Regions from separate parts of the Paenibacillus sp. FSL F4-0087 genome, predicted to be linked through region 2. Evidence: riboswitches for the same ligand, from Rfam matches in the RefSeq annotation. Region 2 holds a riboswitch; each other region holds the start of a gene.
The links. Region 2 has a riboswitch for cyclic di-AMP ahead of MHB84_RS12530 (C40 family peptidase). Riboswitches for the same ligand answer to the same signal wherever they lie in the genome.
Positions count from the first base shown of each region.

Region 1 (5,946 bases), 1.4 Mb from region 2:
AAAAAGAAGCGATTCTGTATTCCACCATGGATTCAACCATCGCTTTAACGCTTGCTCTGTTCATCAATGCAGCCATCCTGATTGTGTCTGCTGCCGTGTTCCATAGTGCAGGTATGACTCAGGTCGCGGAAATTACAGATGCATACCATCTGCTGACACCTCTGCTGGGTACTACCATCGCCAGCATCCTGTTCGGTGTAGCCTTGCTGGCTTCCGGCCAGAACTCAACACTCACCGGCACGTTGTCCGGACAGATTGTAATGGAAGGCTTTCTGAACATTCGTATCCCAGCATGGCTTCGTCGACTGGTTACACGTCTAATCGCAATCATTCCAGCCGTCATCGTAACAGCCATTGCCGGAGAGCACGGAACAGAGGAACTGCTGATTCTGAGCCAGGTTGTGCTGTCGCTACAGCTACCCTTTGCCGTCATTCCACTGGTGATGTTTACGAGTGACAAAAAAAGCATGGGGGCCTTTGCCAACAAGTTGTGGCTCAAAATCATCTCCTGGATTATTGCCGGAGTTATCGTTGTCCTGAATGTGTATCTGATTATCCAAACCATTCTGTTATTCTAAGTTAAACGGAACTACGCAATATTTTGTCTAACTCAAAAAGGCTGATCAACTCAAGTCATGTATCCCTTGAGACGATCAGCCTTTTATATGTTTGAGCAGCCATCTAATTCATACCGATTAGATCTTAAATACGGCTTGCTCTTATTTAGTTGTCTGAACTTTGAGTTACCATTAACAATGGAAGAAGTTCCTCCAGTGATTCAACAGTCCAGTCTGGAGGCTCTGCATCCGCAAGCTCCGGCTGGAACCTGCCATAACCCTGCAAAATCCGGATCGTATGCATACCCAGCTTCTTAGCTGGAATAATATCATTATCAATCCTGTCGCCGATCATGACCGCTTCCTCGGGTTTACATCCCGCCTGTTTCAACGCTACAGCATACAATTCAGGATCAGGCTTGGACACTCCTTCTTCAGCCGAACAGGCCAGCACATCCACATACTTGCGCAAGCCGTAGCTATCCAGCCGATTTTCCGTCCCCGGGCTCTGATTGGCAATGATACCAATCTTATAGTGTTGCGATAACGTCTGGAGAACAGCGTCGGCTGACGCGAAGGGCCGCTCAAGCTCTTTGCGGAACTTTAGCTTCTCCTGTATCTGTTCCCGGTGCCCCTTGTCGCTGATAAGGGTACGAATAGCCAATTTCATCGGCCATTGCTCGTAATTTCGGTAGGAGGCGGCAAATAGTTCTCGCACCGTCTGCATCTCCACCTGATAACCAAGCGCACAAGCTTCACGAACGAACTGACCGATAATATCATCTACCGGCTCCCATTCGTCCACGAGCGTATCCCCCACATCAAAGAACAACCATTGTATTCCACGTACATCCGGCACGCCTATTCCTCCTCGTTAGCCACAGGAAATTATCCCTATTTCCCAAACCATAAAAAAGAAGACCCACCAACATGCATGAGTCTCCTCAAGTTTCCGTTTATTTATGATTTCAATTATAACAGGCAGCTGACACTGGATCAATCACAGGAATAGTACTAGCCACTAGCCATTCAGCAGAAACCCAACTTCCCCATTCAAGGAATATACAATACGGTCTGCTCCCATTCCCCGATAGATCCCTTTGGGGTGGCTTTGTTCCGTAATGACACACAAGGACTTGGATGTCCAGGAGCGGCAGATCTGCAAATATCGACAGGTCAGGTTTAGGCTATTTTCAAAAATAAAAACATTGCCGACACTACCTTGCGGCAAAAACCATTTCTGAGCTGCAGCCGTGTTCATGCGAATGACATGCTCCACACCGATTCTCCGGAGCCTGCGCTCTTCCCCTGCACTGTTGGTCAGAACGGCAAACGGCATTTTTTTGTACATCAGCAATTTGATAAATTTACGTCCTGCTTCATTTGGAGCAGTCACTAAGATCATCTCTTTATCCATCATTCGTTCCTCCCTTGGCGTGAAAAGACAACAAAAAAGAAGCGTGGGGGACCAAGGCCTCCCGGACGCTTCTTCAATAATCCATAGCAAAAAGACACTATGAACCAGCGTACGGCTTGTTGCCTCTCCCTTTAACGCTTACGAGGTTAGCTGACGGATTCGGGCGCGAGAGTCGCCCTATTTCCGGCTGTCACCGGAAAATTCACCCCATGGATGCCCACTGTCCTGGACAGTTCATCCTGTTGGTTCCCCCGTTTCCCACCCATGAATGAATGGAAACTCAGCGATTAAAACATCGTTCTTTTATAATCAATAATCAGAGCGATATTATCGTTTGTTTCGTTTTTCATGTAAAATTTAATTTAAATTGGAATTACGATATGAATCATACACCCGTGCCATATTGGTGTAAAGTCTGCGCAGATCACCGAATCGACGGATTTTTGCCATTTCCCATCAATAATAGCGCTTACAACGCATCCATTCTCTACCCATCTCATCAAAGCTCTCTAATTCTCTCTTTAGCGATAATTAGGTATTAAATCAGTCACAGATCATACACGACAGCCTCAAATTGAGTTAAAAAAGCAATATTAATTTTGCAATATTTAATTGCAATCAATATAATAGAAGGAAGAAGAATATGAAATGGAGGCGATTTTCATGTCAGTCTACGACTACAAAGTAAACACCCTTCGCGGTCAGGAAGTTGAAATGTCCAACTATCGTGACAAAGTACTGCTTATCGTGAATACAGCAAGCCAATGCGGACTCACACCTCAATTCAGAGGTCTGCAAGAACTTCAGGATAAGTTTAAAGACTCCCCGTTTGAAGTTCTTGGTTTTCCAAGCAACCAGTTTGCACAGGAAAAAGGCTCTTCTGATGATATTGCCGAGTTCTGTCAGATGAACTATGGTGTCAGCTTCCCGATGTTCGAGAAAATCGATGTGAATGGTTCAAGCGCTCACCCTCTATTCCAGCATCTTACCAAAGAAGCACCGGGTGTACTCGGCTCCAAAGCCATCAAATGGAACTTCACCAAATTCCTTGTGGATCAGAACGGACGTGTTCTGAAACGGTATGCTCCCAAAACAACACCCGATAAAATTGAAGCAGACATCAAAGAATTGCTTAAATAACAACTGAAGGCCATCCGACCCCTGAAGACAGAATGAACATGCATTCAGGGAAACGGGTGACCTTTTTTTGTCTGGACTCATCTTTACTGTAAAAAAACATAAAAAAGAAGCTCCCCATATGGGAAGCTTCTTCCTAATCGTTCTTATGATGCGGTCGAGAGGACTCGAACCTCCACGGGTATACACCCACTACCCCCTCAAGATAGCGTGTCTGCCATTCCACCACGACCGCATGTCGTAAATAATCGGCAACAGAATTGATTATACCCGGTTCATGTTTAAAAGTAAAGCATTTTTATAAATATCATTTTAACTGCGTTTTCCCTTCCATAAATCGTATAATCTCGTCATTTTCTCCTACGAAGTGCATATGATTAAATTTGATCTCGTTTGTATATCCGATTAGGTCGATCACTCTACTTTATTTGTAGTGCCATCCTTTATCCCCCCTCAGTTTAACATAACTCATAAAGTTATATAAAATAACATTAAACAGATTAAATATTTAAAAACCAAGAAACTATTGACAAAAAGCGGATATTTATGTGAATATATATATCATATAATTCGGATTTACGAACATAAAACGAACTAAAAAGGAGTATAAATGTTATTTAATATAACATTTAACGAACGTAGGAGGCGAAAGATCGTGAACCGTGGGAATAAGCTGCTCGATTACGTCAAACTGCTTGATTCCTCTATCCAGGTTGGAGGCTTCACCCATTCCTTCGGAATGGATACCCATATCGCTGAAGGTACCATTCGTAACGCCGAAGATCTCGAATCATTCATGCGCTGTCAATTGCACCCCAGCATCGTGCGTCTGGAAGGCATGGCGATTAAAGGCATATATACTGCCGCAGATCATAATGACGCATGGCGTACAGCCCTCATCGACAAGCTCGTCCATGTCCAGCGGACACCAGTCAATCTTAGAGAACACGCCTCCACAATGGGCAAACGACTGATTAAGCTGGCTCACGCACTCCACCCCTGGATTGATTTTAGCCATCTCGAACAAACCCTGGCTAAGTATGAATCCGTCGGCTGCCTCTCCACCGTTCACGCCTGGATTAACCACCACCTCGAAATCCCTGTCGAGGAGGCGGTCCTTGGTTATCTGCATTCAGCCATGAGCGCCTGCATAACCGAAGCCTCCAAAGTGATTCCTCTTCATACCGATACAATCCAGGACCTGCTGGTTCGCCTGGCCGCAGATCTGGAGCATGAATGGCATACCGTCAGCGCCTCCGCTGCCGATGGACCGGCACAACCAACCTCAATGTCCATGAAAACGTTGTTCCCAAGCTTCCACATGCTTGGAGCAGGGCTTCACGCCTACAGAGCCTAATCTGTCCCCATCCCTTCATAACCCGCCTCCTCACACTGTAAAAATATAAAAAACACGCCGCAACCTCCTTGCTGGCGTGTTTTTTATGTCATTTATTTTGTCTATTTAACGTATTTACGCCATTTAATATCTTAAAATACACTTTTTTACGTCTTTTTTAATTGTTAGATGACGCAAATACGTATATAATAAAACATACAGCTCGCATATCTGTATATTTTACACCAAGAATAACCAGCTGAACACTACATTCCAACGAGGGGTGAACCCTTTTGAACAAAAAGAAACCTGTGACTCCTTTTGGATGGGCCATTAAACGACGACTAACCGAACTCCAGGTCGACCAAAAGACATTTTGTGAACAGTATGGCATTCCGCCATACCGTCTGTCCAATCTCATTCACGGCACACGCAAAGCAACCCGGTTCAGGCACCAGGTCGCTGACATTTTGGAAATACCAGATGATTTAAGATAAAATTTCTGCCAAGGAGGAGCTCATTTCATGAGATACTTAATATCCGATCTGGAGAGATTATCGTTCCAGTCCATCCAGCACCAGCTCATCATCGTCGACCACAAATGGATCATTCGAAGCTGCAACACCGCTTGGCAACACGGACTCGGGCAGCTGCTTCCAAATCCAAGCGTTACAGGCTCCTCCAGAACAGCACCTGAACCGCCTCATTACCTTCACCTTATAGAGGGGTGGACATTACGCGAGGAGAAAACAAAGAATGCGAAAATTGTTCAGGAGTTAAAAAGTATCACTGCACCTTTTAAAGACAGTTATACATACGACATCGCCGTCCAAACTGTCCACAACGAACAGCGGTGGTTCCGCCTGGAACTCACCCCATTGATTCAGGCCGACCCATCCCTGCTGTCTGATCTCGCATTGATTGCACACACGGATGTTACCGAACAGAAACAGACAGAACGCCAATTGAAGAAGGCCCTGTCTGAAGTGCGTACTTTGCGTGGACTGCTTCCCATCTGCGCTGTCTGCAAACAGATCAAGGATGAACAGGACAGCTGGAACTCTGTTGAGAGTTATTTGGAGAAACACACTCATGCCGAATTTACCCATGATATCTGCCCGGATTGCATCCGTAGATTATATCCGAAGTACTCCAACATTCTGGACAAGCGTTCCTGAACTCACCCTACACCAAGAACCCTAAGCTACACAGACAGATGATGCTCAAACTGCGACATATCCAGCTCTCGCGGTGTGCCTTGCAGTGCAATTGCCCCTTTGTCCATTACATAGATATAATCTGCAGCACCGCGCACAAAATCAATACTTTGCTCCACCAGCAAGATGGAGATTTCACCCTTTGCCTTAATTTGCAAAATGACCTGCCGGATATCCTCTACAATGGAAGGCTGGATGCCTTCTGTCGGCTCATCTAGAAGCAATAATCCCGGCCGGGCAGCCAGTGCGCGGGCAAATGCCAACTGCTGTTGCTGCCCACCA
Region 1 is NZ_JBBODJ010000001.1:1,237,534-1,243,479, forward strand. It holds gene MHB84_RS06030 (Nramp family divalent metal transporter) at 1-578, shown strand, start outside; gene MHB84_RS06035 (HAD-IA family hydrolase) at 724-1,416, opposite strand; gene MHB84_RS06040 (hypothetical protein) at 1,579-1,974, opposite strand; cyclic di-AMP (ydaO/yuaA leader) riboswitch at 2,095-2,270, opposite strand; gene MHB84_RS06045 (glutathione peroxidase) at 2,638-3,114, shown strand; partial or broken gene MHB84_RS31345 (hypothetical protein) at 3,090-3,158, opposite strand; tRNA gene MHB84_RS06050 (tRNA-Leu) at 3,264-3,346, opposite strand; gene MHB84_RS06055 (urease accessory protein UreF) at 3,767-4,468, shown strand; gene MHB84_RS06060 (Rha family transcriptional regulator) at 4,741-4,944, shown strand; gene MHB84_RS06065 (hypothetical protein) at 4,972-5,625, shown strand; gene urtE (urea ABC transporter ATP-binding subunit UrtE) at 5,652-5,946, opposite strand, start outside.
Region 1: it holds a riboswitch for cyclic di-AMP, as region 2 does, so the genes downstream of both, MHB84_RS06040 (hypothetical protein) here and MHB84_RS12530 (C40 family peptidase) in region 2, are expected to answer to the same signal.

Region 2 (5,946 bases):
CAGGCGTCCGAATCAAGCTGTATCTCGACCCTGCTCATGAGGACCTGAAGGAACGTTATTTCTACGCCGCCAAAGCAGCGTTATCCAATTATAGCAAGTGGTTTGGCCCTTATCCGTATTCCACACTGTCCATCGTTGTCCCGCCCAAATCGGGGAATGGCGCAGGGGGAATGGAATACCCTACCTTGGTCACCGCTTTCGGTGCGGATGATTCTACACCTGGTTACGATCTGGAACGCACGGTTGTGCACGAGATTGGGCATCAGTATTTTTACGGCATGGTCGCCAGTAATGAATTTGAGGAGGCTTGGCTGGACGAAGGATTCACCTCCTATGCAGAAGACAAAGTGATGGAACAGGAATACGGACTTATCCCGAATCTGCCTGTACAATCAGGTCTCATTACTTCTCCAGCCTCTCTGACACAGGACTCCTGGAAGTTCGATTCCCAGAATCAATATGCCGCCAACGTATACACACGAGGCAAGCTTGTATTACTCGGGATAGAACAACAAGTTGGTGCCAAAACGATGGAGCGTATTCTCTCGACCTATGTAAAGAAATACCGTTTCAAACACCCTACTTCGTCTGATTTTCAAAAGGTCGTGGAGCAAGTAACCCGTACCTCCTGGACCGATTATTTTAATCAATATGTATACGGTGACGGCATGGCTGACTTTGCAGTGGAGAAGATCACAATCAATCCTACCCTGAAAGACGGTCAAACGTTGTACGAGTCATCCATTACAGTCCAGAAAAAAGGCAGTGAATATAAGAAGGTGCCTGTTCGAATTATGTTCGAAGATGGGAAAACCATGACGAAAGAATGGGATGGCAGCGAGGAGCGCATTACCTACAAACTGACCTATACTTCCCCTGTTTCCTGGGCCATGACTGATCCGCTGTACACGATTGTGCTGGAGAACCATCATATGAACAATTTTCTGAAAGCCGGACTGGATGAGCCAACCAAATCCCGCTGGAGCATGAGTGCAACCAAACTTATAGAAGCCATATTCGGAAGTCTGTCATGGTGAGGTGGATACAGTGAAAGCGAAAATACGTGAAGGCTGGTTTCTCGTCCGTCAGCATATGTTCATTGCAGCACTCTTATTTCTCTATCAATTAGTATGGGGATACTTTCTTTATCGAATGGTTCAATCAGCTGTGGTTCCGCTACTCCTGCGTTATCCCGACCCTGATGCAGGGGAACTCAGTACAATTTTATTCAAAATGGAGAGCCAACTCGGCCTGACAATGAATCCAGAGGTCCATCGCTATTTATGGATTTTAGGGGCTATGCTGCTGCTACGGATGCTAATTAGCCCTCTCATTCAGGCAGGGCTGCTCTACTCGCTCCAGCATTATAATCATTCGGAAGAGCGCATTCCATTCATTCGCGGCATCAAAAATTTGTGGAAACCAATGCTTCTGCTCCACACTATTCGCACCCTATTGCTGCTGCTACCGGCTTATTGGATCGCACCAAAACTTTATTCCATCCTTATGGAAGGTTTTCATTCCCTCCATCTGCTCCTGCCTGGTATTCCCTATGTTGCTGGTTGGATTGTATACGGGTGGGTTATCCATCATGTCCTGCTGTACATGCAGTTTGGTATCTCGGCTCCTGATGGGGAAGGCGGAGCACGTGGTACGTTTCAAGCTCTATGGATTGCACTACGCCAGGTCATCACTCTAATTGGCATTGCCGTACTGCTGGGTGGCCTTCATCTCCTGGTCTTTGGCGCCTTCACTTCAGCTTCATGGTTACTAACGGGCTTAACTGGTCTTATACTACAACAGACGTATCCACTTGCCCGGTGCTTGCTGAGCTTATGGAAGATATGCGCCCATTTCCGGTTATGGCAGTCCAACTCGGTCAAGGATTAACGTGCACAGTTAAAAATGGTTACCATCTATATGTAAAGTTGTTTTCATCAAACACCTTTAAACAAGCAAACCTCGACCTTTCCCCGTCAAAGGTCGAGGTTTTTTTTGCTAATTTTGCTGTTAAACGTTGCCAAAGTGATATACCTCTGTTACAATAATCGCAGTGAGTTTTTAGTAACAACTTTGTAATCTTTACCTTCATATTTGTAACTACTTAAAATTTAATCGTCATTTCTTGATTTCGCAGGTGCATAACTAGCATAGCCAAATTCCTAGCACCTGGGAAGCGGGGGAACCAGTTATGGGTGAATTGATCTTGCAACAGAGGGATCATAGGGGACCTTCAACCGAATCCTTAAGCTAACCTCGCAGGCATTGGAAGGGGTATATCTCTTGTTTAAGAAGAAATTAACCGCAGCTGTACTCAGCATCACATTCGCATTATCGCTTGGAGCAGGCAGCGCATTCGCAGATTCAAAAATGGACCAAGTCATTGATTCAGCAATGGGAACTACATACAAAAGCGGAGGAACAACGCTTAACGGCTTTGACTGCTCTGGGTTCACAAGTTATGTATTCGACAAGCTGGGTATTGATCTGGCTCGCCAATCGAGCTCGCAATTCGACATGGGTGATTCAGTATCCCGTATGGAAATGAGACCAGGTGATCTGGTATTCTTCAATACAACGGGCAAAGGGGTCTCACACGTAGGGATCTTTGTAGGGGATGGAAAGTTTGCACACTCCTCTTCTTCCAAAGGAGTTACAATCAGTGCATTAAGCGAAAGCTACTGGGCTAACCGCTATGTTGGCGCTAAACGCATTATGAGCACGGACGCATATGAGACATTGGCCATCGACTAGGGACAAGCTGAGCAACGTCATGCTGTAACAATAAAACTACTGTAACGAAGCATAATAGAACCGTCTGGTACATTCTCCGCAGGAATGTATCCGGCGGTTTTTTTGTGCTTCGTTTCCTTTAACGTATTCGGGACAGCTATCAAACCTAACTTTAACTTTTTTTTAAAAAGCTAATTTTCGTTGCTTTGTCCGTGCTCTTATAATGTTTTTACCCATCCCACTATAATATAAACGAAATTACCGGAACTTTTGTTTCACTTTTTTTTCAAAAACGAGGACTTGCCAAATGAACGCCTCTTTTGTAGAGTGGAAACAAGCTTAGATATGGAATGACATATGTATATGGACAAATCAGAATCATTATAGCTTGTTCACAATGAGAGGAGCGTGCAGTTGTATGGATGAAGCCCCTGTGACGTTTCACGTTGTGCCCATGCAAGAAGAACATGCGGAGCTCATCTGCAATTGGCAGTATGACCCGCCTTATAATATTTATAGCTGGCTACCCTGGGAGCAGATGAAAGCACTCGAAGTAGAATTCGGCGATCCCCAGCTGCGGAAGGAACAATATGTGGTGGTGCTGGGAGAGAATCAACAAATTTGCGGCTTCGCTCAATACTTCCCACTTGAAGGTGTCACCCGCATTGGGCTTGGCATGCACCCGGAACGATGTGGTCATGGTCAAGGAACGGCTTTTGTCTCCGCCATTGTGCAGGAAGCCATTCGCCGGAACCCTGCAAACGAAATCGATCTGGAAGTTCTGACCTGGAATGACCGGGCCATTCGCGTCTATCTCAAAGCCGGATTTGTTACGCAGGATACATACGAACGACAGACACCAAGCGGTTTGAAGCCCTTCTACTGTATGGTCTATGAAGGTCCACGCGGATAAAAAGAGCTTAAAATCACCCTAGAAAGTCCCCGGTTATGTGATTAGTTCAAAAAATTACCACAAAATGCTATGATGTCACTACAGGTTCCGTTATAATGATATGGATAGTTTCAAGTTAGATGATCTTTCATTCTGGAGGGGACATAAGGGATGCACAAATGGATCATGAGCGGGGTATTTTTTGCAGCGTGCGCTTTAGCTATTGTACTAATGTTTACGCTTCCAGGGAAAGAGGAAGTTGCAGAAGAAGCGAAACCGACGATGCCGCAAGTTACAATGGATGCAGGACAGGCTGAGGCACTGGTCAAAGCCAACTGTATTACCTGCCACGGTGATCAGCTTCAAGGGGGTATGGGCCCTAGTCTGCAGAAGATTGGTAGCCAGGACGATGTGGAGAAGATTTATACCACGATTGTCAAAGGTAAAAGTGGCGGTATGCCTTCGTTCAAAGACAAGCTGAAGGATGAAGAAATCGCGAATATTGCGATGTGGCTGGCGGAGAAGAAGTAATCGAAGAAGTCTTTCAAGGCGATTAGTTTGTGGCGGTTCATGTATATTGAGTGTGGGTGGCCTTAGTCACCTCTTGCTCTTTATGCATGCTCTAAACCATGCTGACGCTAGACGCACAACGTAGGCAACCCGTATTCGTATTGCAGGGTTGCTGGATTTATCAATGGTTATACAGAGAAGAGGCTCTTACTCTCCCGTACAGGGAAGTAAGAGCCTCTTGCTCATTTCAGGGATGCTCCGATGAAAATATCCACTATGCTGTGGCTATCTAGATGCATTAGCGTATCCTGCCTGCCCTCCGGCCTCTGATTCAGCTAAAGCAAGCATCGATTACTGGCTCTTTGCCTTCTGCTCGGCAAGGAAAGCCTGCACTTCACGTGCGGACGGCATCCCGGACTGGGCGCCGAGCTTCGTCACGGACAACGCGGCTGCGCCCATGGCGAAGCTTACCGCCGCGTCCAGCGTCTCTCCGCGCGCGAGGGCTACTGCCAGCGCGCCGTTGAAGCAATCGCCAGCGCCGGTCGTGTCGACGGCGCTTACGGCGTAGCCGGGCGCACGGCACGCGCCGGCACGCCCTGCCTGTACGCGGCCGCCAGGCGCTGCCGCGTACACAGCCCCCTCGGGGCCGAGCGTCGTGACGACAGCGGCCCCGAGGGATGCGGCGAGCTCTGCGACCGCCGCATCCACGTCTTCCGGCCGGAGATCATCCCGGCCGGTGAGCACGGCGAGCTCGCTGCGGTTCGGCGTGACAACGTCGACGCACCGCAGCAGCTCCTGGGGCAGACCCGGCACCGCAGGCGCCGGGTTGAGCACCACCAATGCGCTGCCTTCAGCCGCCAGTTGGGCGGCGCGGGTGACCGCGGGCAGCGGGATCTCTAGCTGCAGCAGCACCGCTGCGGCTGCAGTCAGGCTTTTTAACGTATCCGCCTCTTCCAGCATCACAGGCACAACCTGCCCATTTGCTCCAGGAATGACAATAATCCGGTTATCTCCTTTGGAGAGCCAGATGGAGGCCGTACCTGTAACGGTATCATCCAGAATGCGAACTTGCGAGGCATCCGCCCCGCTTTCCATTAGACTGTGCAGCAGGCGTTCACCAAAACCATCCGAACCTACCGCACCAATCATCGTTGTCTGTCCGCCCAGTCGTGCAGCAGCAACCGCCTGATTGGCGCCTTTGCCCCCGGCCAAATAGTGCAGTTCCTCCCCGCTCACCGTCTCGCCTTCCTCAGGAATGATGTCCGTCTTCACCACCAGATCCATATTAAGGCTGCCTACGACAGCAATAAGAGGTTTGTTCTGATTATCGTCTGACATGTATGTTTCACTCATTTCCGGTAGTGCGATAATAACCGATCCAGGTTATTCCGACCTCATTTTCTCAAAAGCCTCATTATATTGTTGCGCTTCTTTAATATCTACAGATGTGATGCCACCTTCATCCCATGACGTGAGACGCAGTGTGACCGTTGTATAGTCAATTGTAATGAAAGGATGATGATTGAATGCTTCCGAAATCGCTGCGACCTCATCCACAAATGCAATCCCTTTCATGTAGTTGGAAAATACGAACTTGCGGACAATCCATCGTCCCTCTTCCAGTTCCCAGCCTTCCAGCCTTCCCAGATGAGCTTCGACTTCCTCTTGCGTAAAAACCATACGTTATCTTCCTCCCCATATGATGGCTCATCATAGACAACTGTCCATACTGCCACCGAAACCTTTGGTGCTACCCATAGCAACCCAAACGCATAGGTCCACCGCCCTGCGGTTCGCCCGTTTCATGACTA
Region 2 is NZ_JBBODJ010000001.1:2,670,999-2,676,944, forward strand. It holds gene MHB84_RS12520 (M1 family metallopeptidase) at 1-1,037, shown strand, start outside; gene MHB84_RS12525 (hypothetical protein) at 1,048-1,890, shown strand; cyclic di-AMP (ydaO/yuaA leader) riboswitch at 2,143-2,280, shown strand; gene MHB84_RS12530 (C40 family peptidase) at 2,284-2,754, shown strand; gene MHB84_RS12535 (GNAT family N-acetyltransferase) at 3,152-3,646, shown strand; gene MHB84_RS12540 (c-type cytochrome) at 3,797-4,156, shown strand; gene rbsK (ribokinase) at 4,487-5,473, opposite strand; gene MHB84_RS12550 (4a-hydroxytetrahydrobiopterin dehydratase) at 5,519-5,815, opposite strand.

Region 3 (5,946 bases), 2.8 Mb from region 2:
AGGAAACGATTGGCCAGGGAATCCCAGGCGCAAAATTGACAGCACTTGATAAAATATCTGATATCGTACTGCAATTGCAGACCAATCGTGTAAATGCTGCAATCGTTGAGGATACAGTAGCTGCCGGTTACCTGGATGACGTGATTGGATTAGCTCCAGCTATTCCGGATGAAGAGCAGGCCGAAGCGGCAATCGGGATTCGTAAGGGCAATACGGAATTGCTGAGTGCAGTGAACGGAACGCTCGAGCGTCTGAAAAGCGAAAATAAAATCGATCAGATGGTTACTGAAGCAAGCAAGTTGATGGCAGACAAGGTGAAAAAAGACCAAAACATTTTCCAAGTGTTCTGGCAGTACAAAAGCTTTTATGCAACAGGTGTGGGCTACACCCTCTTACTGTCTGCACTCGGTGTAATCTTCGGGGTAATTATCGGTTTGATCATTTGTTTGTTCCGTCTGCATGACGTTTCCATTCTGCGTTGGATCGGAACAGCTTACGTTGAAGTTATTCGTGGTACACCAATGCTGGTTCAGTTGATGATTATCTATTACGGTCTTGCTCTAACGTTGGGGATTAATTTCACGCCACTTCAGGCGGGGATTATCACACTATCCATTAATAGTGGTGCCTATCTTGCCGAGATTTTCCGGGCAGGTATACAGGGTGTGGATCGCGGTCAACTGGAAGCAGCTCGTTCCCTGGGGATGGGCAGAGGTGCGGCCATGCGCTTCATTGTGCTTCCACAAGCGTTCAAAGCGGTGTTGCCGGCGATCGGTAATGAGTTCGTGACCATTATCAAGGAATCCTCCATCATCTCGGTTATTGGTATGGTGGACATTATGTACCAGGCAAGTGTAGTCAAAAACATTACGTACCAAGGAATGAATCCATTCCTGATTGCAGCGGCCATTTACTTTGTGCTGACGTTCATTTTGTCCAAGCTGCTGGGTCGACTGGAAAGGAAGTTGAGTGCAAGTGATAGACGTTAGACAATTACACAAATCATATGGAAATAACGATGTGCTCAAGGGCATTAATGTAACAATTGGCAAAGGCGAGGTTGTCGTGGTCATCGGTCCGTCCGGATCGGGGAAAAGTACATTTTTGCGCTGTTTGAACCTGCTGGAGCAGCCGACTTCAGGCGAAATTAATTTTGAAGGTGTATCGATCACTGACCCCAAACATAACATTAATGCAACACGTGAAAAAATGGGGATGGTATTCCAGCATTTCAATCTGTTTCCGCACAAAACGGTGCAACAGAATATTACGATTGCTCCCATTAAAGTGAAAAAACAATCTGCACACGAAGCGGAACAAATCTGCTCAGATTTGCTCAAGACGGTTGGCCTATCTGACAAAAAAGACGCTTATCCAAATCAGCTGTCCGGTGGACAGAAACAACGGATCGCTATTGCAAGAGCGCTTGCGATGCAGCCGCATGTCATGCTGTTTGACGAGCCTACTTCAGCACTGGACCCTGAAATGGTCGGTGAAGTACTGGATGTCATGAAGCGGCTTGCAGAGGGCGGCATGACTATGGTTATTGTAACCCATGAGATGGGCTTCGCACGCGAAGTAGGAGACCGTATCCTGTTCATGGATGGTGGGGTTATTGTAGAAGAAGGAACGCCTGCTGAAGTGTTTGGCGAGCCCAAGCATGCACGTACACGTGACTTCCTCGCTAAAGTGCTCTAATACCATCCAATAATAAGGATGAAGATCAAGATGAAAATGCAAAATCTATACTTTGGATGAGAATTTCATCCCCTCAACAATCCCTGTCGACGAACCGTCGGCAGGGATTGTTTTGTTATGTAAGGATACGCACGGAATTACATAAAAAGTAACGTTTCTGTCATCAATGATTAAAGCTCAAATAGACATTTATTTGAAAAAACGGCTTGAATTCAGCCTAAATATTAAAGTGAATTAGCCAGATGGTAACATTTACTACGACCCCTGGTTACAAAATTGTGATATATTTGTTCCTGCCGAAACTTCCGGAGTTGGGAGTGTGGGATGTAATGATGCAGAGTGTGCTAGGGGAAGAATTATTTGCACACGGCTTGGGGTGAATTAGGGCTACATAAATTCTTAAATGTAATTGAACCTATAGGGTGGTTTCCTCCATCCGAATCCGACAACTAACTTCGCAGGCATAATGAGGGAGGAAGACCATGATTAACAAGAAACGTATAGCCAAAACAGCAACAGCTTTGCTGACAGCAGCAATGCTCATTCAGGCCGTTCCGGCTCATGCTGATTCAGTTCATGTGGCCAAAGAGGGGGATACCTTCTACACCTTATCCAAACAATATGGAGTTGGACTTAACTCTCTTATTAAAGCTAATAATGACATTTCAGCTTACAACATTTATGGTGGTTTGAAAATTACGATCCCTGGTAAAACAACAAACACAGCTTCTGCTGCAGCAGCAAAAACGGAGGCCAAAACGGTAACTGCCGCAAGCCTTGACGTTAATGCAGATAGTAAAGTTGTACAAGCCTGGGGAAAAACGTTTGATTACAGCAAAGCTGTCGACGTCAAAGCAACAGCATACTCCGCTGATGCTTCCGAAAATGGAGGATGGGGTGCTGTGGATTACTTCGGTAATCCGCTTGAATTGGGTACCATTGCAGTAGACCCAAGTATCATTCCATTGGGTACAAAGGTACTGGTGACAGGTCATACACATCCAGGACTGCCAAAACAGGCATTTGTCGCTACGGCTCGTGATGTGGGCAGTGCCATTAAAGGACACAAGATCGATATCTTTATTCCTGGCAGCAAGCAATCCGTGAGCACATTTGGTATTCAGGATGTGGAACTTTACATTTTGAAATAAAATCAAAGCAAGCTGCACATCATCATATGTGACTCCAACTTAATCTAAATTAAACAATAAAGGGTGCTCTCCAATCACAATAATGTGATTGAAGAACACCCTTTTGAATATCCATTGCCGTATCAAATCTATTTACCCTTTGGCAGTTCCAGCATTTCGTCCAAAGTCACCAGCTCGTACCCGCGGTTTCGCAATTCTTCAATAACTTCAGGCAACGCCTCGATCGTACCACTCAGCTTCGATCCTACACCGCCTCCTGCATGCTGCAGAACAATGGAACCTGGTTTGACGGCGGACAGGATGTTTTGTTTGACTTCCTCTTTGGAGAGGCCCTTCCAGTCCAGAGAATCAACGTTCCAGTTCACGATGCTGTAATGTTGCTTGGCTGCCCATTGGAGCTGTTGCTCGTTAATGTCACCATAGGGTGGACGAATCATTTTGGGAGTGTAACCCGCTAGATTTCGAATAATATCCCCGGTATGTAAGATTTGTTTGCGAAATGCATTCATGGTTAGCTTGCTGAATTCCGGGTGATTGTAGCTGTGATTGCCCACAATATGCCCTTCTTTTATCATACGTTTCACCAGATCCGGATGTTTCTCAGCGCGATTTCCTACAATGAAAAACGTAGCCCGCACCTTGTATTTTTTTAGAATATCCAGCACCTGCGGTGTGAACCGTGGATCAGGAACATCATCAAAAGTCAGAGCGACCTTTTTTGTTGAGGGGCCATTGGTTTTGAACGTATCCGCATATTTCTGTCTGAGTTGTCCCAGAGTCAACTGTTCTTCTTCAGGAGAATCAGACTTCGAAGCAGGTTCGGTTTGCGGGCTTGAAGAAGCCCATAACTGAGCAGGAGCATAACTTCCTCCCAGAAGAATGACCATGATGGATAACATGATGAGGCGTATACGCATGTTCGTGCCTCCTTTTCCCAAATTGCGTTCTCTTTGGTATGCCCGGGGCCATCCGTATTTATGCATGATGTGAGATGTTTCACTGCTGATTCATTAAATCGGAGCCATAATTCCACCATACATATACATATTGAAAAGGACAGGTGGAGCAAAATGAGTACATACGATTTAAACTCCGTTCGTTTACAGGTGATTGAGGCAGGGGAAGACAAAGTGTTTATGGTAACTGGAGGAAGATCACATATTGGAGCAGTAGCCACATTTTATCCAGACCGTGAACGAGTGAGTGGGGCTACGGTGCATATTCCAGGGCATAAAGAACAAGAGTTGTGTGAGAGACTGGCACGTAAGGCTGCCCTTCATTTAAAGGTAACCGTTACCGTAATAATGGGGATTCACTTTGATGAAATTACGCGGATGCAGATTGACGAGATTGTGCAGACTGCAGAGAAGCTGCTTGATGAAGAGCTGTGCCAAACGGGTCGATTGATTCAATAGTTCCATTTAGGCTAAGCAGGCTAAAATCGTTTTTTATGATTTTTTTTGTTAAAATTGAAACGAGTAGAACATTGCCACGTATGTATGATTATATACAAGGATGAACTATCGACTAGGAGGAATACCATAATGTCCATTTTCAAACGATTGCGCGATTTAACGATGTCTAACATTAACTCTATTATTGACAAGGCAGAAGATCCGATCAAAATGACGGATCAATATATCCGGGATATGCAGGAAGATCTGGAAGATGCGGAGAAAGCTGTTGCTGCACAGATCGCCATTGAGAAGAAATTCAAGCAGCTGTTTGAAGAACAGGAAGCTCTCGTGAAGAAACGTGAGGAGCAAGCACATACAGCAGCGCGTGCACAGAATATGGATTTGGCTCGTCGGGCATTGGAAGAGAAGAAGGTCGCTGAAGAGAAGATGGCCGAGTACAAAACAAGCTATGATCAAAACAAGGCTTCTGCCGATAACCTTCGTGGCAAGCTGGACGAAATGCGCAAACAATTGACGCAAATGAAAAACAAACGTGAAACATTGGTTGCGCGCTACAACGCTGCAAAAGCTCAAACCGAAATCAACAAGGCGCTGAACGGATTTGGCTCCGACACTGCAAGTGCCGGCATGAAGCGCATGGAAGAAAAAATGATGCAGATGGAAGCACAGGCCGAAGCCAGCAATGAGATGTCGTCCAAAGGAAAATCGCTGGATGATGAGTTCGAGAAGCTGGGCAAAGATCAGGCTGTTGAGGATGAACTGGCAGCACTGATGAAGCAATACGAAAATAAGAACTAAAACCTTGTAAGCAAGCAGGGGCACCAGCGGAGGAGAGACCAGCGTTTCTCCTTCGCTTTTAATTGCGGTTCATGTTGAGATGTGGGGGCTATGTAAATGGATTTGAACATTTTGGCAATGCTGGTCTGGACGTTATCGGGTTCGGTTTTGCTGTTTGTCTTAATGTATGTGGATTCTTTGTTCACGAAGTATAAGGATTTTGCTGAAGTGAAGGCGGGCAATATGGCCGTTACAACACGTATGGTTATGAAGCTGTTTGCTCAGGGATATGTACTCGCCACCTCCATTTCGACAGCCGGTCATCTTGGAGAAGCGTTGTTGGTATCCGTTGTTTCATTTATTATTTTGCTGATTCTGGAGAGTGTGGTTCACTTTATGATTCGGAGATGGGCCAACCTGGATCTGGATACGGGAATACAGCAGGGCAAGACTGGTTATGGTTTGTTCTCGGGTGCACTACATATCGTGGGCGCATTAATTATTGCAGCTTGTTTATAAGATAAAGAACAGGAGTAATGGGTATGAGTGTGTGGAAACGGATTAAAGGGATAATAGCCAAACCTGAACCGCCTAAGGTAGAGAAAACAATGCTTCAGCTGGCACCTGGTGATATCTGTGAAGTTTCGCTGGTCACCTATGAAGTTGTTGGGCGGGTACATCATCGAGCGCGAAATGCAGCTGTACTCACGTTGCAGGATGGTACGGCAATCCGACATTTGCATATTGAAGAACGGGAAATGACCCGGTATGCCCTCTATACACCAATTGATGGCCGTCTCGATGCACCAGACGAGGTGCCTACGTTGCTGGATCTGGATGGACGTGCGTATCATTTGGAGGAAGAATACGGAGGAATGGTAACCACTGCAGGCAGGACACCC
Region 3 is NZ_JBBODJ010000001.1:5,483,230-5,489,175, forward strand. It holds gene MHB84_RS25245 (ABC transporter permease subunit) at 1-989, shown strand, start outside; gene MHB84_RS25250 (amino acid ABC transporter ATP-binding protein) at 976-1,698, shown strand; cyclic di-AMP (ydaO/yuaA leader) riboswitch at 1,983-2,178, shown strand; gene MHB84_RS25255 (3D domain-containing protein) at 2,181-2,849, shown strand; gene MHB84_RS25260 (polysaccharide deacetylase family protein) at 2,978-3,766, opposite strand; gene lpdD (prenylated flavin chaperone LpdD) at 3,920-4,264, shown strand; gene MHB84_RS25270 (PspA/IM30 family protein) at 4,394-5,065, shown strand; gene MHB84_RS25275 (DUF350 domain-containing protein) at 5,162-5,563, shown strand; gene MHB84_RS25280 (DUF4178 domain-containing protein) at 5,587-5,946, shown strand, end outside.
Region 3: it holds a riboswitch for cyclic di-AMP, as region 2 does, so the genes downstream of both, MHB84_RS25255 (3D domain-containing protein) here and MHB84_RS12530 (C40 family peptidase) in region 2, are expected to answer to the same signal.

Region 4 (5,946 bases), 2.2 Mb from region 2:
TGCCCATTGGAATTTCAAATTGTGTGATGCCAGGCATCTGGGCTGACATGGCGAAGTGGGCTGCCATAAGCATGAATCCTACACCAATCCCGCCCAGAACGCCGCCCCATTTGAGTACCTTTCGGCTGCGAATCTGATTCCCCACCGGAACGAGCACTGCTTGGGCAAGTGCCAGGTTGAATGAAGTATACAAAAGAGGAGATAACCAGACCTGGATTGGATTGCTGTCCGTGGTTAATGTAATAAATCGGTTTGCGCCGGGATGATGTATGGTGCTGGTGATCATAAGCAGAGAGAGCAGGAGCATCATAGGCACCACGATACTGTTCATTTGTAGAATAGCCTGAATACCCCGTCCAAGCAGTAGATAAGTACCGATAAGGGTAACAATCAGTCCGGTCTGATAATGAAGTCCCAGATGCTCTACAAAGACCGACCCTGCTCCGGCCAGCATGACACTGTTTACTCCAATGAGTATCACAAGGGTAACCCATGTAATCCAGTTTCCTGCTTTATGACCGAATAGATGCTTGTTGAGATCTTCGTAAGAGCGCGAGCCGGTATCATGGGCAATCAGCATCATTTTTGTACCTAACCAGACAAAGAGCATGGTCGATAAGCCAATGGTAATGGTGGCCCATTTGCCATACTGGGTAAAGAACTGCAATATCTCTTGCCCTGTTGCAAAGCCGGCTCCTACTACCGTTCCAATGTATGTAAATGCGATCTGCAGCACCCGAAATGCCTGTTTCATGCGTTTCCCCTCTCAGGCCCCTGAATAGTTTGGACATGCGGGTGCCATGGTACAAGGTATGCTTGACCCGTCAAAGTCATGACAATTGAAGTGTGGCAAAGGGTCATTTAACATGCTCTGAACAAGAGCAAAGGCAATTTCGCTTGAACTGAGAGCCGGATCTATGATACTTTTACGTCATAGGATAGGCTTGGGAGGTCAAATTATGGAAGTATTGAAACAACGAATTTTACAAGAAGGTGTAGTCATGTCGGATCAGGTGCTGAAGCTGGATGGTCTGCTGAATCACCAGATTGACCCTGCACTGACGATGGAAATGGGACGGGAATTTGCCGCTCGTTTTCGTGAAAGTGGTGTAACCCGGGTCATTACAGTGGAGTCTTCCGGGATTCCGGTCGCTTTTGCTGCTGCACATGAACTGGGTGTTCCACTGGTATTTGCCCGGCGCAAAAAAACACTTTTGGCTGACCCCGACGCTTACTGTGAAAGAGTGCCTTCTTTTACCAAAGGGATCGTAACGGATATTATGGTGTCCCGTGAATATATTCATGAGAATGACCGTATTTTGTTTATTGACGATATCATTGCAAATGGCGATGCCGCTCGTGGTGTCATCAAAATTATCGAACGTTCGGGTGCGGAACTGGTCGGATTCGGTGTCGTGGTCGAAAAATGTTTTCAGGCCGGAGCGCGCACTATTCGTGAGCAGGGTATCCCGGTTGAAGCGTTGGTGCGCATTCGTTCACTGAACGATGGCACTGTACAATTCGACGATAACGAATTGTGACTTTTTAAAGGAAAAAGTGCCTATTTTTATAACAATGCCTTTGCATGACCGCTGATTTCATTTATAATGGGGTTATGTTAGGGAGAGGAGGCAACACCATGGGTAACCAACCGGCAACAGAACAATTTTTTATTGATAAGCTGGCGGAATCGAAAGTACATTTTGAGCGTGCCCTGGATTGTAAACATACGGAATTCGATGACCTTTATCCCTATATGATTGAACATCCTCAATTTTTCTGGTACAAACGCTACGTTGCTTGGTCAGAATTGCTGACGATTGTAGGCTTGTGCGAAGAGTTGTCCTTCTCTTGGAAAGAACAATTTACACCGCATCAAGTGGAGTACCTTGAAGAACGTGTGATGTCCGCCAAAGTGCTTGATTTTTGGTTTGAGAAGAACGACAGCAAAGAGCACGCGCAGCGGTAACTTTCAGTCGGGACATATTTCGAATGACATGACAGTCCAATACAGTCACGTGAGACCTAAATGACTTTTCATTTAGGTCTCTTTTTGTAAATAATTTTTTTGGGAAAGTAGGCGCCATAAATATGATCAGTGATGCAGAATTGGATGCACTGCGTTTATCGGGTGAAAAAGTAAGGGTAGTACGGGACGAGATTCAGTCCAATGATGTGACAGGCATTGTAGTGGCCTGGGACGGGGAGCAGGTGCTCATTCGCCGTCAGAATCGTCGTGTGGTTAAGCTTGATCGGAATTATCAGTATCAGTTGTTCAGCGAACCACGTAAGAGCCCGCTCGAAGAATAGGACATGCGTTTTTAGGTTCATTTACCATGGATGTTTTGGCATAATTGCACCTCTCGGGAGAGAAGATAGGTACAGTGAGAGCTTGTAACATATCAGCCGAGAGGATGTGCGGTAACCATGACACTGATGAATGATAAGGTTCATGCCTATAAAGATCAGATTGGTGAATTAAGCGACGTGCTGCCAGCTGTGGTGAAGTCTTATCATGAGTTCACTGGAGAGTGCTTTCAGGCAGGGGCGATTGATGCCAAGACCAAACAGCTGATTGCGCTGGGCATTGGACTGTTTGCAAACAATGAGGTATGTACGTTTTACCATGTGGAAGAAGCGCGTGCCAAAGGAGCGACCGATCAAGAGATTATGGAGACGGTTGCTGTGGCTGGAGCAGTTGGCGGAGGCCATGCGTTGTCTCAGGGTGCAATGAGAGTACAGAAGGCTTTACATTAAAAGCTTTGGTTAAGACGGATGATGACCTTGTGTACCTCTAGAAAATCAATATTAATGTAGACAAAGATAGACAAAGAAAAGGCTCCGGTTATAACCGAAGCCTTTTCGTGTTAACTTATATTTTGCCCAGCATTTTGTTATACATAAACTGTCCTGTTACCCGGCGTGCTGTTACGTAACGATCGTTGAAGTAAGGATTAGATAATTGAGTGATGCTGACACCCTTGCTGCTTGAAGCATGAGCGAACTGTCCGCCCCCGATATATACACCTGTATGTGAAATGCCACTGCCCATCGTATTAAAGAATACCAGGTCACCCGTACGCAGATTAGCTTTGGATACCGGCGTTCCGGCCTTAGCTTGTTGCTGGGAAGTGCGTGGTAATTCAATGCTATATTTGTTGAAAATATATCTCATAAATCCAGAGCAATCAAACCCGGCGAGTGTAGTACCACCCCATTTGTAAGGTATGCCTGTCATGTTGTTAACGACGGTGTTAATACTGCTTGCCTCTGTGCTTGCTGCACCAGATGTAAATAATACTGCTGCTCCAAAAATGGAGATGATAAGCTTTTTCAAAATTTTTGTTCTCCCTTCGATGCCTACGGAGTTAGCTAAGGGTTCGGTAGAAGGTTCCCTATATTTCCTATGTATAAGAATAATTCACCCAAAATGGTTCCCCCGTTTTCAAACATGAAACTCGGCAAATGAATAATTAAGTTTTTGTAACCTTTTGAAACTATATTGCATAAATGCGAAAATGTCAAACCGTTCTTGAACACTTCTTATCATCTCAATGTTAACGGAATTATCGCTATTTATGTAGAAATAACTCGAATGTTGAGTTTTGATAGATGACAAAAAAGTAACTACTGTTTCAAATGCAGGATTCCAGCTTCCTAAAACCTTAAAGAGGAGGTGGGTAGGCCTGGTACGGAACTGGCCTTCCAACATATAATTCATTCAGACAGTTTTTTATCATCAATTGTATTGGCCTTAGTTTTTTGTTTTGCATGAAATGATGGATGAGTACAGCTTTACATATTAAATAAGGAATATTTTTTTGTTGACACTAATTACCTGCACATGATATATTATTTCTTGTCGCCGCGATGTAATTTCTCGGAGATACAACATACGCGGTCGTGGCGGAATTGGCAGACGCGCACGGTTCAGGTCCGTGTGGGCTAACCCCCGTGGAGGTTCGAGTCCTCTCGACCGCATCATATGTAATACGAAAAAGGTTCCTAGAATGGCATTACTGCCACTCTAGGAACCTTTTTTCTTTGTTTACGGATTAGAGTGATTGCTCATCCTGGTTGTCTTCAACCCATTCCCTTAATTTGAGCAAAGATGAAGTTTTTATTTGTTTATTTATCCATTAATGGAAATATGTTTGTTCTGCGACGGTTTGCCCCTATATTTCAGGTGAATTGTACGTAAAATACCGAATTGTACCTATCCTGGAAATCCACTATACACTATTCTCTTCTCGTATGGAAGCGCTATCAACAGGAATTTGATTGACCAAATTCAGAGGGGGTAGGGATAATTTGAAACGAATCGGAAAAAGGATGGCAATGTGTTTCATGGTGTTCATGATTGCGGCAGTTCAGTTCGGAATTATGGGAACGACAGGTAATGTGGCACAAGCAGCAGATAAGAGTCTGGCCCAAAAGCCGTATATGGGTTGGAGTAGTTACAGCATGCAAGTATATGACGGGGCGGGTAACTGGACATCTGCCGAGAGTATTAAGAAGCAATCGGATGCCATGCGCGAGAAGCTGCAAGCCCATGGATATGAATACATTAATATTGATGCTGGCTGGAACGGTGACGAAGATGAATACGGCCGTCCTATTCCGAGTACTGTTCTTTATCCAAATGGATTTCAGGAGGTCATCGATTATGTCCATAATAATGGACAGAAGATCGGAATCTATCTGATTCCGGGATTATCCATCACAGCCTATGATAAAAATCTTGAGGTGTATGGAACGGGCGGGGCATGTCGTATGCAAGATATTGCAGTAAAACCGCTCGTTGTTATGGATGCTTGGGATTCGTACACGTACAAAATTGATTTTTCGAACCCTTGCTCACAGAAGTACATTGACTCCATCGCGGATCTTCTTGGAGAGTGGGGTATCAATTTTGTCAAATTCGATAGTGTGACGCCAGGATCGGGAATTAATAACCTGAGCCGCGATGCACGCGGTGATGTGGAGGCTTGGTCCAAAGCCCTGGACAGAAATAACATCTGGTTTGAGCTTTCCTGGGCGCTTGACCACAATTACGTGGACTTCTGGAAAAAGTATGCGAACGGCTGGAGGATCGACTGGGATGTTGAAGCCTATGACAGCAGTAAGGGATTGACCGAATGGTCGAGTATTTCCCGCTTGTTCCCCATCGCTGCCCTCTGGTGGCGGGATGCAGGTCCCGGAGGCTGGAACGACTTCGATTCACTGAATGTCGGGAATGGCTCGATGGATGGTCTGACCAGGGACGAGCGGAAGACCGCTACCACGTTCTGGGCAATCTCTTCAGCACCACTTTATACAGGTAATGATCTGACCAGGCTGGACAGCTATGGGCTGGAACTGCTGACGAATGACGAAGTCATTGCGGTCAATCAGGCTGGTCGTCCAGCCCATCCGGTTTCCATGGACACCAAACAGCAGGTTTGGTATGCCAATAACGGAGATGGTACGTACAATGTAGCTCTGTTCAATCTGGGCAATCGGAGTGCCGAGGTCAAAGTGAAATGGAGTGATATTGGCCTCGAAGGTACGGCTTCGGTCCGTGATCTCTGGAGCCATTCCGAACTGGGGAATTTTAATCATGAATTCAGTGGCGGCGTACTGGAACCCCATGCTTCCCGGATGCTTAAGGTAACCGCATTAAGCGGTACATCAGCTGTTAATGATGATGATACGGGCATGCGCTATAGTGGAGATTGGAAGCGAAACGGGGGCAAGGAGCAAATCGATGGCAGACAGGATCTGAGCATCGCTATTACGGATTCCTCGACCACTGGTCCAGCGAATATGAATACGCAACAAGGAGCTGACTTGGAAGCTGAAGTTGACCCAACCGCGAATACAGAAAATATAGCAAATGCTGCTTCCATGGATGCGGCTGCTGTTACCGATGTGGTTTATATTAATGATGATGATAGCCATATTCAG
Region 4 is NZ_JBBODJ010000001.1:517,072-523,017, reverse strand. It holds gene MHB84_RS02385 (YkvI family membrane protein) at 1-754, opposite strand, end outside; gene MHB84_RS02380 (xanthine phosphoribosyltransferase) at 960-1,541, shown strand; gene MHB84_RS02375 (hypothetical protein) at 1,640-1,969, shown strand; gene MHB84_RS02370 (hypothetical protein) at 2,092-2,310, shown strand; gene MHB84_RS02365 (carboxymuconolactone decarboxylase family protein) at 2,428-2,757, shown strand; gene MHB84_RS02360 (C40 family peptidase) at 2,873-3,337, opposite strand; cyclic di-AMP (ydaO/yuaA leader) riboswitch at 3,343-3,474, opposite strand; tRNA gene MHB84_RS02355 (tRNA-Leu) at 3,898-3,981, shown strand; gene MHB84_RS02350 (X2-like carbohydrate binding domain-containing protein) at 4,312-5,946, shown strand, end outside.
Region 4: it holds a riboswitch for cyclic di-AMP, as region 2 does, so the genes downstream of both, MHB84_RS02360 (C40 family peptidase) here and MHB84_RS12530 (C40 family peptidase) in region 2, are expected to answer to the same signal.